DNA from 4 places in the Pseudoduganella sp. jia 9 genome. Region 4 is predicted to be linked to each of the others. Evidence: predicted binding sites of a transcription regulator. Region 4 holds the regulator's gene; each other region holds the start of a gene.
What was found. Region 4 encodes sigma-54, which starts transcription at its own class of promoters, with help from an activator protein. Its sites were predicted from a motif close to TGGCANGNAANCTGCTTT; they were not measured.
Positions count from the first base shown of each region.

Region 1: the regulator sigma-54 is predicted to act here: its motif matches at 1,685-1,702, upstream of ACY34H_RS27450 (PEP-CTERM sorting domain-containing protein).
Region 2: the regulator sigma-54 is predicted to act here: its motif matches at 2,329-2,346, upstream of ACY34H_RS20345 (TorF family putative porin).
Region 3: the regulator sigma-54 is predicted to act here: its motif matches at 2,532-2,549, upstream of ACY34H_RS14330 (PEP-CTERM sorting domain-containing protein).

Region 1 is NZ_JBUPWE010000026.1:35,113-39,322, reverse strand. It holds gene ACY34H_RS27455 (esterase/lipase family protein) at 1-678, opposite strand, end outside; gene ACY34H_RS27450 (PEP-CTERM sorting domain-containing protein) at 692-1,561, opposite strand; gene ACY34H_RS27445 (bifunctional 2',3'-cyclic-nucleotide 2'-phosphodiesterase/3'-nucleotidase) at 1,862-3,871, shown strand; gene ACY34H_RS27440 (tetratricopeptide repeat protein) at 3,868-4,210, shown strand, end outside.
Region 2 is NZ_JBUPWE010000014.1:251,357-255,566, forward strand. It holds gene amt (ammonium transporter) at 1-1,127, opposite strand, end outside; gene ACY34H_RS20340 (P-II family nitrogen regulator) at 1,145-1,483, opposite strand; gene ACY34H_RS20345 (TorF family putative porin) at 1,503-2,261, opposite strand; gene ACY34H_RS20350 (accessory factor UbiK family protein) at 2,467-2,721, shown strand; gene ACY34H_RS20355 (YifB family Mg chelatase-like AAA ATPase) at 2,817-4,210, shown strand, end outside.
Region 3 is NZ_JBUPWE010000010.1:73,087-77,296, reverse strand. It holds gene ACY34H_RS14340 (M15 family metallopeptidase) at 1-650, opposite strand, end outside; gene ACY34H_RS14335 (hypothetical protein) at 900-1,421, shown strand; gene ACY34H_RS14330 (PEP-CTERM sorting domain-containing protein) at 1,679-2,476, opposite strand; tRNA gene ACY34H_RS14325 (tRNA-Asn) at 2,887-2,962, opposite strand; gene ACY34H_RS14320 (TonB-dependent receptor) at 3,045-4,210, opposite strand, start outside.
Region 4 is NZ_JBUPWE010000004.1:289,323-293,532, reverse strand. It holds gene lptA (lipopolysaccharide transport periplasmic protein LptA) at 1-564, shown strand, start outside; gene lptB (LPS export ABC transporter ATP-binding protein) at 565-1,326, shown strand; gene ACY34H_RS06205 (RNA polymerase factor sigma-54) at 1,344-2,816, shown strand; gene hpf (ribosome hibernation-promoting factor, HPF/YfiA family) at 2,924-3,280, shown strand; gene ACY34H_RS06195 (enoyl-CoA hydratase/isomerase family protein) at 3,463-4,210, shown strand, end outside.

The DNA of each region.
Region 1 (4,210 bases), on a different contig from region 4:
CAGCGAGAAGCGGGTGAACAGCACGCCGCGCTCTTCCAGCGCACGCAGCACGCCGTTGGCCGACGCTTCTTCCCAGGTGGACAGGTTGGCCGAGATGCCGTGTTGCAGCACGTAAGGCGGCGTGGCCTCGAATTCCACCGATACCCAGTCCACCGACATGCACCAGTTGTCGAAGTTGTTGGCGGTGTCGATGTCGATCAGCAGTTCGTTATCCTGGCCGAACTTCAGTTCCTCGATCGGCACGATGATCGAATCGTCCGTCCAGGTCTGGTCGAAGCCTTCCAGTGTTTTCTTGAACTTGCCGTTGAAGCTGACCCGGTCGACTTCGGGAGCGTACGTGCCGTCGGTCGGCGACTTGTCGTCGATGTCGAACACGGGGAAGCGGATGGTCGCCTGCGCCGACAGCACGCCGTTGGCCACCAGCTTGCCCGGGTCCTTCAGCGTGCCGTCGCCGTTCAGCTGGGCATCGTTGACGACTTTCGGCAGCGGGATGCGGATGCGCAGCGGGCTGCCGCTGCGGAAGGTGCAGCCGGTGTCGAGGCCGGTACCGGAATCGACGACATACACGCCGAGTTTTTCCTCCGGCGGCGGGAACGGCGACGACGTCTGGGCCATCGCGGGCGCGGCGCATGCCGCGGCAATCAGCGCCGCCAGCGGCGCCTGTTTCAGGATCTGCATGGTGGTCTCCGGCTCAGTTGGCGATGACGGGGTCGAACAGCATGACGGCATCGCCGCGCGGGGCGATCCGGCCGCTGATGCGCTTGCCGACCTGGCTCTTCGAGATTTCGCCGGCGACCGACACCCACTCGACGGCGCCATTGGCCAGCTTGATCTGCGCCCGGCGGCCTTCCACGGCGATGACCGTGGCGGTCACGGCGCGGGGAGCCTGCGCGGTGGCGGCCGGCGCCTGCTTGACGACCGGTTGCTGGGCCGATGCCGGCGCGGCGGCGGCCAGTGCCAGCGCCGCGGCGGCACCGGCGGCGCGCACGCGGCGGCGGCCCGCCAGGGCCATGCCCGCGGCGCCGATCAGCAGCAGCGCAAGGCTGCCCGGTTCCGGCACCGCGGTGCCGCCGGGAGCGATGGCGAAGGCCACGCGCGCGGCGCCGAAGTTCGTATCGAGGTCGCCGAAATCGCTGGACAGGAAGATCAGCCCGGCATCGTTCAGGTCGAGCTGGACCGCCGTCGCGGCGCTGGCGGCCAGCGCTTCGAATGTCAGCGTGAGGAAGCGGAAGTCGTTGGCCTGGCCGGCATCGAGCGCGGCGGCGCTATTGCCGGAAACCCCGAACGCATCGATCCTGCCGCCGTTCGCGGCCGCGTCACCGTTGAAGCCGAACGAACCTGCCTCGGGCAGGTCGAGTTCGTTGCGCTGCGATGCGGGGTCGGTGAAGCCGAAGCCCGTGAGCTTGAGCAGGCCGCTGTCGAACAGCACATCGATGTCGAAGCCGGACAGCGAATCGTTGGCGGCGCCGGTCAGGCCGCCGATGCGGAAATCGACGCTGATGCTCTGGCCGACGCTGTACATGCTGGCGGCGGTGGACAGGTTGATGGTTGCCGCGTGCAACGGTGCTGCGCACAGTGCGGACACCGCCACAGCCCGCAGGCAACGGCGAAGGATGGATGAAATGGTCACATGGTCCTCGTTTTGGAAAATGTCGTTATCGGCACGAACGTACCGGCGAGCTCATCAGCAAAATATATGCCAGATTGATAATCTTCCTCAGAAACAAGTACTTAAAAAAGTGCTAAGTTTTGATCTATCTCAAGATGTAAAGAAACCCGACAGTTTGGAAACGCGCCGCATCTATTGTCGGGACGCCCATCCCTTGCGTATCATGGCCGGTCTTTCACCATTCGTTCACTGATGAAACATCCCGCACCGAACCGCCACTTACTGCTTTGCCTGCCGCTGCTGCTGGCTGGCTGCGCCACGATGCCGGGCGGCGTGCCCGCCGGCAGCCAGGCCACCGTTGCCATTCTTGAAACGACGGACCTGCACGCCAATGTCGTCAGCTACGACTACTACAAGCTGGCACCCGAGCCGTCGATCGGGCTGGAACGCACGGCCACGCTGATCGCGCAGGCCAGGGCGCAGTTCCCGAACAACGTGCTGCTCGATAACGGCGACACGATCCAGGGCACCGCGCTGTCGGACTACCAGGCGTTGGTGCAGCCGCTCGATTGCGATGCCACGCTGGCGATCTACAAGGCGTTCAATGCGCTCGGATACGACGGCACGGGGATCGGCAACCACGATTTCAACTACGGCCTCGCTTACCTGAACCAGGTAACGGGCAGCCGGTTCGATGTCGAAGGGGTGGAGGAGGGCAGGCGCTGCGCCGGCCCGGCATTCCCGCAGGTATTGGCCAACGTGGTCAGCGTGAAATCGCACCAGCCGCTGTTCAAGCCTTACGCGATCATCGACAAGCGCATCACGGCCACCGCGCCGGACGGGCGCCAGGTGCCTGCCACGCTCCGTGTCGGCATCATCGGTTTCACGCCCCCCACCATTCTCACGTGGGACAAGCGCTGGCTCGAGGGCAAGGTGGTGGCCGAAGGCGTGCGTGAAACCGCTCTGCGCTACATTCCCGAGATGCGGGCGCAGGGGGCCGACATCGTGGTGGCGATTTCCCACGGCGGCCTCGATGCCGCGCCGTATTCGCCGTCGATGGAGAACGGCAGCTGGCACCTGGCGCGCGTGCCGGGCATCGACGTTATGCTGATCGGCCATTCGCACCAGGTGTTCCCGAACGCGGCCAGCAGCGTGCCGCAGTTCGACCTGCCCGGCGTGGACAAGGCCAGGGGCCTGGTGCACGGCGTGCCGACCGTGATGGCCGGCCTGTGGGGCAATCACCTGGGCGTGATCGGCCTGTCGCTGGCCTGGAACGGCAAGGCCTGGGTGATCGACAAGGCGCGCACCACGGTCGAGGCGCGGCCGATCGCCGCCGGCCGCGACGCGGTGGCCGCCGACCCCGCCATCGCACCGCTGGTCGAAGCGGAACACGCCGCCACCATCCGCTATGTGAAAACCCCGGTCGGCAAGACCGACTTCCGCATGTCCACGTATTTCGCCGACGCGGGCGACGTCAGCGCCATCCAGGTGGTCAACCAGGCACAGGCTGCCTACCTGCGCGACTACGTGCAGGCCAACCTGCCGCAGCTGGCGCATTTGCCGGTGCTGTCGGTGTCGTCGCCGTTCAAGAGCGGATCGGCCGGCGTGACCGATTACACGGACGTGCCGGCCGGTGGCATCGCGCTGAACAACGCGGCCGACCTGTACCTGTACCCGAACGCGCTGTACGGCGTGAAGGTGACCGGCGCCGGGCTGCACGCATGGCTGGAGAAGGCGGCCGGGCGCTTCAACACGATCGACCCGCGCCGCGGCGAACCGCAGGAACTGGTCAATACCGGCTTCCCCGGCTATAACTTCGACGTGCCGTCCAGCGCCGAGCTGCGCTACGAGATCGACGTCACGCAGCCACCCGGCCAGCGCGTGAAGAACCTGCAATTCCGCGGCGCGGCGGTCGTGCCCGCACAGGAATTCCTGGTCGCGACAAACAACTACCGCGCCAGCGGCGGCGGCGCGTTTCCCGGCCTCGACGGCAGCAGCACGGTGGTGGCCGCGCCGGACAACAACCGCGACGTGCTGATCGCGTACATCCGCAAGCAGGGCCAGCTGACCCGCGCCCTCCATGGCAGCAGCCGCAGCTGGCGCTTCGCGCCGGTGGCGACAGCCGGCCCGGTGGTGTTCCGCTCCGCGCCCGGCAAGGAGGCGCTGGCGCGCGAAGCCGGGCTGGCGAACGTGCGCGAGCTGCGTGCCGACGATGGCGGCGGCAAGGGCTACGCGCTGTACACGATCGACTTGGCGCGATGAGGAAGGCCAGCATGGCGGTCGCGCTGCTGGTGTCGTTCACCATGCCTGCCGGCGCAGCGGACCTGGACGCCGCGCGCGCGGCAATGAACGGGCCAGCGTCGGGCTGGGCGCCCGCGCTGGCCGATCTCGCCGCCGGGGCACGGGCCGGCGATGCCAGGGCCGCATGGCTTGCCGGGCTGATGGTTCGCAACGGCAAGGGCACCGCTGCCGACAGCGCGGCGGCCGCCATCTGGCTGGAACAGGCCGCGCGCGGTGGCGTGCCGGAAGCGATGTTCGTGCTCGGTAACATGCGCGTCGAAGGCGAGGGCGGCAGCATCGATCGCGCCGCCGGGCGCGCCT
Region 2 (4,210 bases), on a different contig from region 4:
CCGGCCGCCGGGGTAATGGCCACCAGGCCGGCCACAGCGCCGGAGACGGCACCCAGCATCGACGGCTTGCCCTTGAAGATCCATTCGGCGAACAGCCAGGACACGGTGGCGGCGGCGGTGGCCAGCAGCGTGTTCACGAAGGCCAGCGCAGCGATGTCGCCCGCTTCCAGCGCGGAGCCGGCGTTGAAGCCGAACCAGCCCACCCACAGCAGCGACGCGCCGATCATCGTCATCACCAGCGAGTGCGGGGCCATCGATTCGCGGCCGTAGCCGACGCGCTTGCCCATCATGTAGGCACCGACCAGACCGGCAACGGCGGCATTGATGTGCACCACGGTGCCGCCGGCGAAGTCCAGCGCGCCGTGGCTCCACAGGTAGCCGCCCTTGGCGGTCACGGTGGCCAGCGACGCGGCATCGGTGATCGCATCCGGGCCGGCCCAGAACCAGACCATGTGCGCCATCGGCAGGTAGGCGAACGTGAACCAGATCACGATGAAGGCCAGCACGGCAGCGAATTTCGCGCGCTCGGCGAAGGCACCGACGATCAGGCCGCAGGTGATGGCGGCAAACGTGCCCTGGAAGGCGACGAAGATAAATTCGGGAATGACGACGCCCTTGCTGAACGTTGCCGCATAGGCAAACGTACCGGCCACGGGGTCATAGATGCCGTTCAGCAGCGCACGGCTGAATCCGCCGAAGAACGCATTGCCTTCGGTGAACGCAATCGAGTAGCCATACAGGCACCACAGCACGATGATCAGCGAGAAGATCGTGAAGATCTGCATCAGGATGGACAGCATGTTCTTCGACCGCACCAGGCCGCCGTAGAACAGGGCCAGGCCGGGGATCGACATCATGATGACCAGCAGCGTGGCCACGAACATCCAGCTCGTATCGCCCTTGTGCGGCGTGGGCGCGGCGGCTGGTGCCGCTTCGGCGGCGGCCGGTGCCGCAGCCGCCAGTGCCGGCGCAGGCGCGGTTTCCGCGGCAGCAGGTGCCGCGGCGGTGGCGGTGGCGGTTGCGGCCGGTGCGTCGGCGGCCGTCGTATCCTGCGACCAGGCCGGCGCGGCGCTGAACGCCATCAGCATGGCAGCCCCGGCCAGCCACTTCGTTATCATTTTCTTCATCGGATTCCCCTTTTTATTTAAAGCGCATCGTTGCCGGTTTCGCCGGTCCGGATACGGATCACCTGTTCCAGGTTATAAACGAAAATCTTGCCGTCGCCGATCTTGCCGGTACGCGCGGCCGTTTCGATGGCTTCGATGGCCTGCTCGACGATGTCATCGTCGACCGCCGCTTCGATCTTGGTCTTGGGCAGGAAGTCGACCACGTATTCGGCGCCGCGGTACAGCTCCGTGTGGCCTTTCTGGCGACCGAAGCCTTTTACTTCGGTCACGGTTATCCCTTGCACGTTGATCGCGGAAAGGGCTTCACGCACCTCGTCCAGCTTGAAGGGCTTGATGATGGCGGTAATCATTTTCATGGCAGGCCTCGTTTGTGTTTCAGAAGGTTTTGGACAGGGTCAGCGCGGCGCCCGATTTACCCAGGTTCTTGCCGTTCGGTGAGTAGTACGCTTCGGTATTGGTACCGAAGAAGGCCAGCGACAACGCGGCAATGCCGAGGTCCTTGGTGATGCCCACTTTCCAGTCCGTGTAGCTGGCGGCATCGTTATTCTTGACTTCCTGGCGGCCCAGGTGCAGGTTCAGCGTGAAGTCTCCACCCAGGTCCTGGTTGATGGAGGCATCCAGGTACTGGCTGTTCTTGCTGTCGGCAAAACCGAACAGGTTGGTCAGCGAGTGCGAATATTTCAGCGTGGCGGGGCCATAGCCCACCTGGCCGTACAATTCAAACGTGTTTGCGCTGGTCGGCAGTGAGTTCGATGGGTAGAGGTAGCCCAGGCCGCCCACGTCGTACGTGAAGCCGGAGCCGAGGTCGCCGCGCTTGCCGGCATAGACGTCCCATTCGACGCTGCCATCGCCGCCACCGTCCTTGACCCACTTGATGGTGGACAGCCACGTGCCGGCGTAGAAACCTGTCGGGTTGTTGACCCAGTCGGCGCCGCCTTGCAGCGCGGGTTTCATGCGGGTTTGCGAAATGCCGCGGTAACGGTATTCGCTGGTGACGGCCGCGTTAAAGCTGATCTCGTTGTCCGGTTTCGCCTCGGGTGCCGCGGCGGCTTCCTGTGCCTGAGCCTGGCCTGCCGCGATACATGCGAACAGGACGGCGATGGACAGGGCGGAGCGCTTGCTCGGGTATGACATGGCGATTTCCTTTTGAGTGAACTTTTATTGCGGTTTAAAATTCGTTTGACTCGTTGTCCATTTAGCTAAAGCAGAATGCGTGCCAGCGAATAGTTGCTGAGCCTAAAGCCGAGCCGCGGAGCGCAACACCGCTTTCGCACCAAATAATCTTCGTACTGGCACCATTGTGGTGCATTCGTGCGAAAAAACTCACCTGGAGCCCATCGTGGACATGAACGCCTTCTTCACCGACCTGCAATCCAAGATCAACAACGTCATTGAAAACTCGCCCGCCAAGGATATCGAGCGCAATGTCAAGGCGATGATGACGCAGGGCTTTTCCAAGCTCGATCTCGTGACACGCGAGGAGTTCGATATCCAGGCGCAAGTTCTGGCCAAGACGCGCGCCCGCCTGGAACTGCTGGAAACCCGCCTGGCCGAGCTGGAAGCAAAAATCGCTGCCGAAAAGGCCCCGTTGTAAGATTTTTCCGCCTTATCGCGGCGCAAGGCCGCGCCCGCTGCAAGCGCCTACGATGCAGGATCGTCTCGTTTACTCACAGCTTGCAGCGGGGAATCATGAGCTTGGCCGTCCTGAAAAGCCGTGCGCTGAACGGCATCGAAGCGCCTGAAGTCAGCGTTGAAATCCACCTCGCCAACGGCTTGCCGGCCTTTCACATCGTCGGGTTGGCCGAAACCGAAGTCAAGGAAGCACGCGACCGCGTGCGCGCCGCCATCGTCAATGCCGGCTTTGACATGCCTGCACACCGCATTACCGTCAACCTGGCACCGGCCGACCTGCCCAAGGAATCCGGCCGCTTCGACCTGCCGATCGCGCTCGGCATCCTGGCGGCCTCCGGCCAGATCCCCGCTCCCCCACTGGCCCGCTACGAATTTGCCGGCGAATTGTCGCTGACCGGCGAACTGCGGCCGATCCGCGGCGCGCTGGCGATGACATTCGCGATGCAGCGGGCGCACGTGCACAGCGCCTTCATCCTGCCGCTGGCCAATGCCGACGAAGCCGCGCTGGTCGAAGGCGCCGCGGTGTACCCGGCGGCCACGCTGCTGGAGGTATGCAACCACTTCTGTGCGGCCGACGATACCGCCCGGATCGCGCGGCACCGTCCGGCGCCCCGGCCGGTACTCGCCGGGCATCCCGATTTCGCCGAAGTGAAAGGGCAATGGCATGCCAAGCGGGCGCTGGAAGTGGCGGCTGCCGGCGGCCACAGCATCGTCATGGTGGGGCCGCCCGGTGCCGGCAAGACGATGCTGGCATCGCGCTTCGCAGGCCTGCTGCCCTCGATGACGAACGACGAAGCGCTGGAAGCGGCCGCGGTGCAGTCGCTGACAGGAACGTTCACGGCGGCGGCCTGGAAGGTGCGGCCATTCCGCGCGCCGCATCACACATCGTCAGGCGTCGCGCTGGTGGGCGGCGGCAGCGTGCCCCGGCCAGGAGAAATTTCGCTGGCGCATTGCGGCGTGCTGTTCCTCGATGAATTGCCGGAGTTCGACCGCCGCGTGCTCGAAGTGCTGCGCGAACCCCTCGAGTCCGGCCGCGTGACCATTTCGCGCGCCGCTCGCCAGGCCGAGTTCCCTGCGCGCTTCCAGCTCGTTGCGGCAATGAACCCTTGCCCGTGCGGCTACCACGGGCATCTCGCGGGGAAATGCAAATGTTCCCAGGATGCGATCGATCGCTACCAGGGCCGGATTTCCGGCCCGCTGCTGGACCGCATCGACATGCAGATCGATGTCGGCCCCGTGCCGACGGAAAAGCTGCACACGGCCGAAGACGGCGAGTCCACGCAGGTCATCGCCGCGCGGGTGGAAGCGGCATTCGAACGGCAACTCGCCCGCCAGCAAAAAAGCAACCGGCACCTGAGCTCGCGCGAGATCGATCGCCACTGCAAACCGGAGCGCGCTGGACAGGATATGTTGCACAAGGCGATGCTGCAATTTCACTGGTCGGCCCGTGC
Region 3 (4,210 bases), on a different contig from region 4:
CCGAACTGGTGCCAGCTCTGGAACGCCCGCGCATTCGTGACGTGCCCGCCGGCGTCGGCCAACCGGTTCTGCCGCTCCGGGCTGCGGTAGCCCTCCAGCAGCACCATCTCGTAGCCGTACTGGTCGCGCATGATCTTGAACACCAGCAGCAGCCGCTGCGTGAATTCCGGGTCGAGCAGATCCCAGTTGCGGTTGGCACTGGCCAGTTGCGGGCGCACCAGCGTCACGTCGGCGGTAGTAAAGACGGCGGGTGGCAACGGCATGGGTGCGGCCAGCCGTTCGCCGCGCAGCAGTTCGGCCACCTGTTCGTTGACGGCGTGGTCCTGGACGGGGACGCCGGGTAGCGCCGTGCGCCCGGCCAGCAGCAGCGCCGCCAGTGGCGGCAGCAGCACCAGTACGGCGCAGCCGCCGGTCAGCAGCGGGTAGCGCCACACCAGCCGTGCTGCCCGGGCAAGCGAGGCCCGCACGCCGCGGCCAGCCAACAGCAGGCCTTGCGCGCCTTGCGTATTGATGCCCCGCCAGGCGCGATCGGCATCGCGGCTTAGCCGCATCACCGCCGCGCCGGCGGCGTCGCGCCCTGCCGGAAAGACCAGCAGCCAGCCGGCCAGGCAAGCGGCCATGAACAACAGCAGCATGGAAAGGAGAAACATGGTGCGCTCCGTCAACATGATTAAAAAGTTTCCGCGCGACACTGACCGGCGAACGGGCTGCCCATCGTAAGCCACGGCCCGGCCCGCGCAAGCGCCTACATCAAGCTTTGGAGGACAACCTTGGATTCATCGAAAACCGGCAGGGGCATATTGGCCAGACTCGAACACAAGGCCGCGGAGCCGCCGCGGCACATCGCCGACTCCACGCCGTCGGCTGGCCGCGGCGCCGCGCTGGTGGTGAGCGCCGGTATGCTGATCGGTGCGCTGCTGGCGTGGTGGCTGTACAGCGGGCCGTCGCCTGTGATCGTGCAGGAAACGCTGCCGCCACTCGCGCAGGCCACCCCGCCGCAGCCGGAGCCCGCAGCGGTGGCGGAAACCGCGGCGGCGGCCATTGTCGACGAAGCGCCGCAGCCGACCGCTGCCGCTTCGCCAAGGCCGCAAGCGGTGCCAGCCCCGATCGCGACGATCGTGATGCGTCCTGGCCGCGCGGTCGTGACCCGGCAGCCGGCCAAGCAGAAGGCAAAACCGAAACGCAGGGCGGAAATGCACGAAAAGCCGCGCCGCGCCTCCGTTGCAATACGGGATACGGATGTTGCCTTGCTATCCGCCCTTATGGCCCATGCGGGCGATCACGACGTCGTCGAAACACGCGCTGGCGACACCACCGAAAGCCTGCTGCAGCGCTGCCGGCGTGTCGGTGGCGAAGAAGGCCGGCTGTGCCGCATTCGCATCTGCAGTAGCAGTGCTGGCGGGGCCTGCCACATTGAATAACGCCGTCTCCTCCGGCGGCCGCGCGATGCGGCTGCACTCATGTTTGTGCCCAGCCTCACTCGTTCGCGCGCCCCCTCACGCCAAGCACGCCGCAACATGGAACGGCGCGAGTTCCTCGAACAGCACGGGGGTAATGCCGGTCTCGGCAAGGCCGGCGGTGGGCAGTTGAGTGCGTGATTCCCCCAGAAACACAAAAGCCCAGCGCGGCACAACGCTGGGCGGTGGGAAGCTTCAACTGCCTGGAATGGCAGTCGACACTATGTCTTGCGTGCCTTGTGCCGGCGCACGAACGCCAATGCCAGCCCGCCCAGGCCAACCAGCGCGAGCGAAGCCGGTTCGGGAACTTCCTCCTGGAAGCCGATCGCCACCTGCCCGCGGCTTGTCAGGCTGCCGCCAGGGGCCAGCGTGAAGCGGAAGATTTCTTCGAGTCCATACGCTCCCACGACAGGAAAAGGATTCGGCCCGCTGCTGTTCGAGTAGGAATAGGCATCGGTGCCTGCCGTGTCGGTGAAAAGATGGATACGCGTACCCGGCCGCGACGGGTCGAAGGGGTCGACGCCGGGCTGCGAATTGCCGGGCCTGATCCACCATTCGTTCGTCACCGTCGAACCGCTCGACAGCAGGAAAGTACCACTGGCGGAGGTAGAGAGCGAGGCGATATCCGAGTAACCGTTCCCCCCGACGGCGACGTCGACCTCGACTGTGAATCCGCTGTTGTTGATGACGCTGAGCGAGCTGCTGTCGAGAATATCCGGATTGCCGATGGTCTGACGGTGCAGCGATCCGCTGACCATCACGTTGTTGATATTGACAGGTCCGGGGGTCGTACCGCCCAGTTGCAATACCATGCCGGTACTGTCCACATCCTGGATACTCCCCCCGTAAGAGCAGGAAGGGTTGTTATTGTCGCTGGCACAAAACTGGACCGTGGTACCACCGATCTGCCTGATCTGCCCCGCCAGCATCAAGGTCGCCTGCGATGTCAGGGGGATGCATCCCAGTGCCGACGCGACGGCGACGCTGGCCCACACAGGCGTTTTCAGTGTGCTTTTCATGATTGTCCTCTCGATAGACGTTGGTAAATGAGCGTTCGATCTTCTCGCCTTTACCGTTGCATATCTCGTGCCCGCGCGGGTTCGGAGGGCGGCATCACTGCCGGGTAAGTTTTGCCGACATGGGGTTTCTTGCATTCGACAATCAAGACACCAGGGCGCCGGTCAGCGCGGTCCGCATCCGGCCTCAAATGCCGCATTTGCCGAAGATCGAGGGGAGAAATGGTGTCAAGGAGTTCGACGCACACACCTGTCAGGCGTGCCTGTCTCGCGGTGGCGTAGGGACAAGCCAGCGCCGTCTGGTTGCGGCATCAGCCGGTGGTAACGTTCCGTCGTTGAAAACCGCGCCTGTGCTGCGGGAACCGCACCGTAAACGTCAAAAGCCCAGCATCGCTGCTGGGCTTTTTGTATTCTGGCTCCCCGACCTGGACTCGAACCAGGGACCTGCGGATTAACAGTCCGTCGCTCTACCGACTGAGCTATCAGGGAAAAGAGGCCGTATTATAGCGGCCACTTTGACCGCTGGCAAGAAAAAGTGCTTTCCTTGCCAGCGGCATCAAACAACGATCTCTTAGAAGAGACCTTTCAGCTGCACACCCCACTGGCGCGGCTCGTTGACGAAGCCGGTCAGGTTGTTGAAGTCGATCGCGCCCGTGATGCGGCGCTGGTCGGTGATGTTGCGGCCGAACGCGGCCACTTCATACTTGCCGCCCTGCCAGTTGTAGCCGATGCGCAGGCCGCCTTCCGTCAGCGGCGCGCCGGTGAACTCCTTCGCCTCGTACAGGAAGAAGTTGACCTTGCTGCGGTACGACCAGTCGGTCAGCACGAACAGGTTGCCTTCGGCCAGCGGCCAGTTGTAGCGGGCCGACAGGTTGACGATCCACTTCGGCGCCTGCGGCAGCGCATTGCCGTCGATGACGACGCGGCCGGCGGCGTTGATCGGGTCGATCACCGTGCACTGGGCGCATTTGTTGACCGACAGCGAAGGATCCTGGATCTTCGTGTAGTTGTAGCTGGTCGATGCCGCCACCTTGAAGTCCGGCGTGACGAAGCCTTCGATCTCGGCTTCGATGCCGCGGCCCTTGGTCTTCTCGGCGTTGATCAGCGCGGTCACGTTGGAGTTGCCGCCGACGACCGTCAGCTGCTGGTCCTTCACGTCATAGTCGAAGATCGACAGCGAAGCGCGGGCGCGGCGGTTCAGCAGGTCGGCCTTGATGCCGGCCTCATACGACGTAATGGTTTCCGCATCGGCGATGGTGGCCGGGCCGGAAGCGGAAGGCGCGCCGATCGACGGTGCGCGGAAGCCCGTTGCCACGCGGGCGTAGGCGGACACGTCCGGGTTGATCGCATACGTTGCCGACAGATCCCAGTTGGTCTTGTGGCGTTCCGCGTTGATCGTCGACGGGCCCTGCAGCGTGGTGCCGCTCGCTTCGATGGTGCGGAAGTCCTTCTTGTCGTTGGTGTAGCGCAGGCCGCCGCGCACGGTCAGTGCATCGGTGACCGCGTAGTTCACGGAACCGAATGCCGCCCAGGCCTTGTTGCGCTGGTTGCTGACTACGCGGCTGGTGCGCGCGCCAGCAGTGTTGAAGTTGTCGCTGCCGCCGGTGGCGTCTTCGTCGAAGTAGTACACGCCTGCCTGCCAGCTCATCGGGCCGGCCTGCTTCGATTCGACACGGAATTCCTGCGTGTACTGCTTCAGGTCCGGCAGCACGGAAGCCGTCTCCACCTGGAACGGCA
Region 4 (4,210 bases):
GCGCTGATGCTGCTGGGCGTTGCGGGTCATGCCGCCGCCGAGAAGGCCGATTCGTACAAGCCTACCGAGATCAATTACGGACGCCTCGATGCGGACGACGTCAAGCAGGTCTATACATTCACCGGCGACGTGACGCTCACGCGCGGCACGCTGCGGATGAAGGCCGACAAGGCGGTGGTTACCTACACGCCGGACGGTTACCAGCTGGCCACGCTGACCGGCGGCGGCAAGAAGGTCACGTTCCGCCAGAAGCGCGACGGCGAAGGCGACCAGTGGATGGAAGGCGAAGCCGACCGCATCGAGTACGACGAGAAGGCCGAGCTGGTGAAGATGTACTCGAAGGCGAAGATCCGCCGCCTGGAAGGCAGCAAGCCGAGCGATGAGGTCGAGGGCGAATTCATCTCGTACGACAGCCGCCGCGAGTTCTTCAGCGTGCGCAATACCAGCAGCGGCGCCGACAAGCCGGGCGCCGGGCGCGGCACCATGGTGATCCAGCCGAAGCGCACCGCACCGGCGGCGCCGTCCGCAACGCAACCGCCGGCCGCGCCGGCAGCGGGGAATTAAATGGCGCAAGTGCAGGAAAACTGCAGCAGCACGCTGATCGTGCGCGGCCTGCAAAAGAGCTACGGCAAGCGCCAGGTGGTGCATGACGTGTCGTTGCAGGTGGCGTGCGGCGAAGTGGTCGGCCTGCTGGGGCCGAACGGTGCCGGCAAGACCACGTCGTTCTACATGATCGTGGGCCTGGTCGCGTCGGACGCCGGCACCATCGACCTCGACGGCACCGACATCTCCAGCCTGCCGATCCACAAGCGCGCCACCCTCGGCCTGTCGTACCTGCCGCAGGAAGCGTCGGTGTTCCGCAAGCTGACCGTGGAAGAGAACATCCGCGCCGTGCTGGAGATCCAGAAGGTCGACGGCAAGCCGCTGGGCAAGGCGGCGATCGACGAACGCCTGAACGCGCTGCTGGCCGACCTGCAGATCGAGAAGCTGCGCGAGAACACGGCGCTGTCGCTGTCCGGCGGCGAACGGCGCCGCGTGGAGATCGCCCGTGCGCTGGCGACCAACCCCCGCTTCGTGCTGCTGGACGAACCGTTTGCCGGTGTCGACCCGATCGCCGTGATCGAGATCCAGCGCATCGTGCGCTTCCTGAAGGAGCGCAGCATCGGCGTGTTGATCACGGATCATAACGTGCGCGAAACGCTGGGCATCTGCGACCGGGCGTATATCATCAATCAGGGCAGCGTACTGGCCTCCGGCCGACCCGACGATATCATTGCCGACGAGTCCGTACGCCGGGTATATCTGGGTGAACATTTCCGCATGTGACCGGGCATTAATCAGCTATGAAACAGTCTTTGCAACTGCGCACTTCCCAGCACCTCGCGCTGACGCCGCAATTGCAGCAGTCGATCCGGCTGCTGCAATTGTCCACGTTGGAGCTGCACCAGGAACTGGAACAGCTGCTGACCGATAATCCGCTGCTCGAGCGGCTCGACGACCCGCTCGACCGCTCGGTGCGCCTGCTGGGTGACGGTGCCATCAACACCGCGCAGGCCCCCGGCGAAGCGCCACCGGAAGGCGGGCCACCGCAGGATGCGCCGGCGACGCCCGAACCCGAGCCGTTCGATGGCGGTGGCGAGGGGCTCGATGCCGGCACCGGCGATACCGACTGGAGCAGTGCGGGCAGCGGCAAGGGCCCGGACGACGACGATGCCCGCCCCCAGCTCGAAGCGAGCCACCGCAGCCTGCGCGAGCACCTGATGGAGCAGATGCGCGTGACCGTGCTCGAATCGCGCGACCGGGCACTGGTGGAGCTGATCATCGATGCGCTCGACGACAACGGCTACCTCGAGGAGAGCCTGGAGGAGATCCACGCGCGGCTGCCGGAAGAACTGGAAATCGAGACCGACGAATTGCGTACCGCGCTGAAGATGTTGCAGAGCTTCGACCCGGCGGGCATCGGCGCGCGCAGTGCATCCGAATGCCTGGCCCTGCAGATCCGGCGCATGCCGAATGTGCCGCTGGTGACGCGGCGCATGGCCCTGTGCATCGTTGAAAACCACCTGCAATGGTTCGCCCAGCGCGACTTCAACAAGCTGAAGAAGGCACTCGATTGCGACGACGAAGACTTGCGCGAGGCGCAGGCGGTGATCCGCCAGTGCAACCCGCATCCGGGCGCCGCGTTCGCGGCCGACGTGTCAGACTACGTGGTACCGGATGTGGTGGTGAAGCGGGGGCGCAATGGCTGGATCGTCACATTGAACAACGATGTGATGCCCCGCCTGCGCGTCAACGCGCTGTACGCCAGCCTGCTCAAGCAGGGCAAGGGTGAAACCCAGATGAATGCCCAGCTGCAGGAAGCCAAGTGGCTGATCAAGAATATGCGCCAGCGCTTCGACACGATCCTGCGCGTGGCCCAGGCCATCGTCGAGCGCCAGAAGAACTTTTTCTCGCATGGCGCGGTGGCAATGAGACCCCTTGTGTTGCGTGAAATAGCTGATACACTGGGCCTACACGAGAGCACTATCTCTCGGGTAACAACTCAAAAATATATGCTGACTCCGCATGGCATGTTTGAGTTGAAGTATTTTTTTGGCAGCCACGTGGCAACCGAAGCTGGCGGGGAAGCATCCTCGACTGCGATCCGGGCGCTGATCGTGCAATTCACAGGAGCCGAAGACCCTAAGAACCCTTTATCCGACAGTAAGATTGCGGACATGCTGGGTGAACAAGGCATGGTGATTGCGCGACGCACTGTTGCCAAATATCGCGAAGCATTGAAAATTCCCCCGGTCAGCCTCCGCAAATCCCTGTAAGCAAAACCCTGGCAGCAAATCCTGGTAGTGCTTGGGTTCCTCTGCGCCGCCTTACTTGCTTGGTGGAGAACGCACGAACCTGTAATATCTTCTTTAGGAGTGTGTGTATGAATCTGACCATCAGTGGACACCATATCGACGTTACCCCTGCCATTCGCGAATATGTGCAGAACAAGCTGGAACGCGTCAGACGCCATTTCGATCAGTTGATCGATGTCAGTGTGATCCTGAGTGTAGATAATCTCACCGAGAAAGAGAAAAGACAGAAAGCGGAGATCAACCTGCGGATGTCGGGCAAGACCGTGTTCGTCGAAAGCGTCGCGCAGGATCTTTATGCGGCCATCGACACGCTGATCGACAAGCTGGACCGCCAGGTCATGAAGCACAAGGATAAAGTGCAGAACCACAATCATGAAACCATCAAGTACCTGAGCGAGACCGAAAATCCCGCGTCGACCGCATAACGACGGTCGCAGGTCGCAGTCCCTCGACTGCTGCAACACAAGGGCGCACGATGCGCCCTTTGTTATATGTGGCGCCTGCATGCGCGCCCTGCACACAGGTCTTGCGTACATCCCACGTTTATCCCACATGGTTCGCATCCATGGCTAGAATGAGGCCAATAACGACAACGATGCGAGACACCATGACCGACCACGTCCATATCAAGGTGCGTAACGGCACCGGCTTCATCACACTCGACCGGCCGAAGGCGTTGAACGCGCTGTCGCTCGAGATGATCCGGGCGATCACGGGCGCGTTGCTGGCCTGGCGCGACGACGAGGACGTTGCCGCCGTTGTCATCCGCAGCAGCTCCGACAGGGCGCTGTGCGCGGGCGGCGACGTCCGCTTCTTCCATGCCGCCGGCAGCGCCACGCCGCAGCGCGGCAGTGCCCTGATCGAAGATTTCTTTACCGAGGAATATGCGCTGAATTACCTCGTGCATTGCTTTCCGAAACCCTACGTGGCCGTGATGGACGGCGTGGTGATGGGCGGCGGCATGGGCATCGCGCAGGGCGGACCGCAATGCGGCGTGCGCGTGGCAACCGACCGCACCCGGCTGGCGATGCCCGAGGTGAACATCGGGCTGTTTCCCGACGTGGGTGGCAGCTATTTCCTGGCGCGTGCGCCCGGCAAGCTGGGCGTTTACCTGGCGCTCACGGCGCTGATGATCGGTCCTGCCGATGCGCTGTACTGCGGCCTGGCCGATCATTACGTTCCCGCCCCCGAGCTGCCGCTGCTGGCCGACCTGGTGGGGTCCACCGCCGGTGCCGGACTGCGCGAAGCGGTCGCCATGTTCGCCCGGCCGCTCCGCGGGGAGGCGGGCGCATCGGAACTGCAGGCGCACCGTGCACTGATCGACGACCATTTCGCGCACCGTTCGGTGACCGACA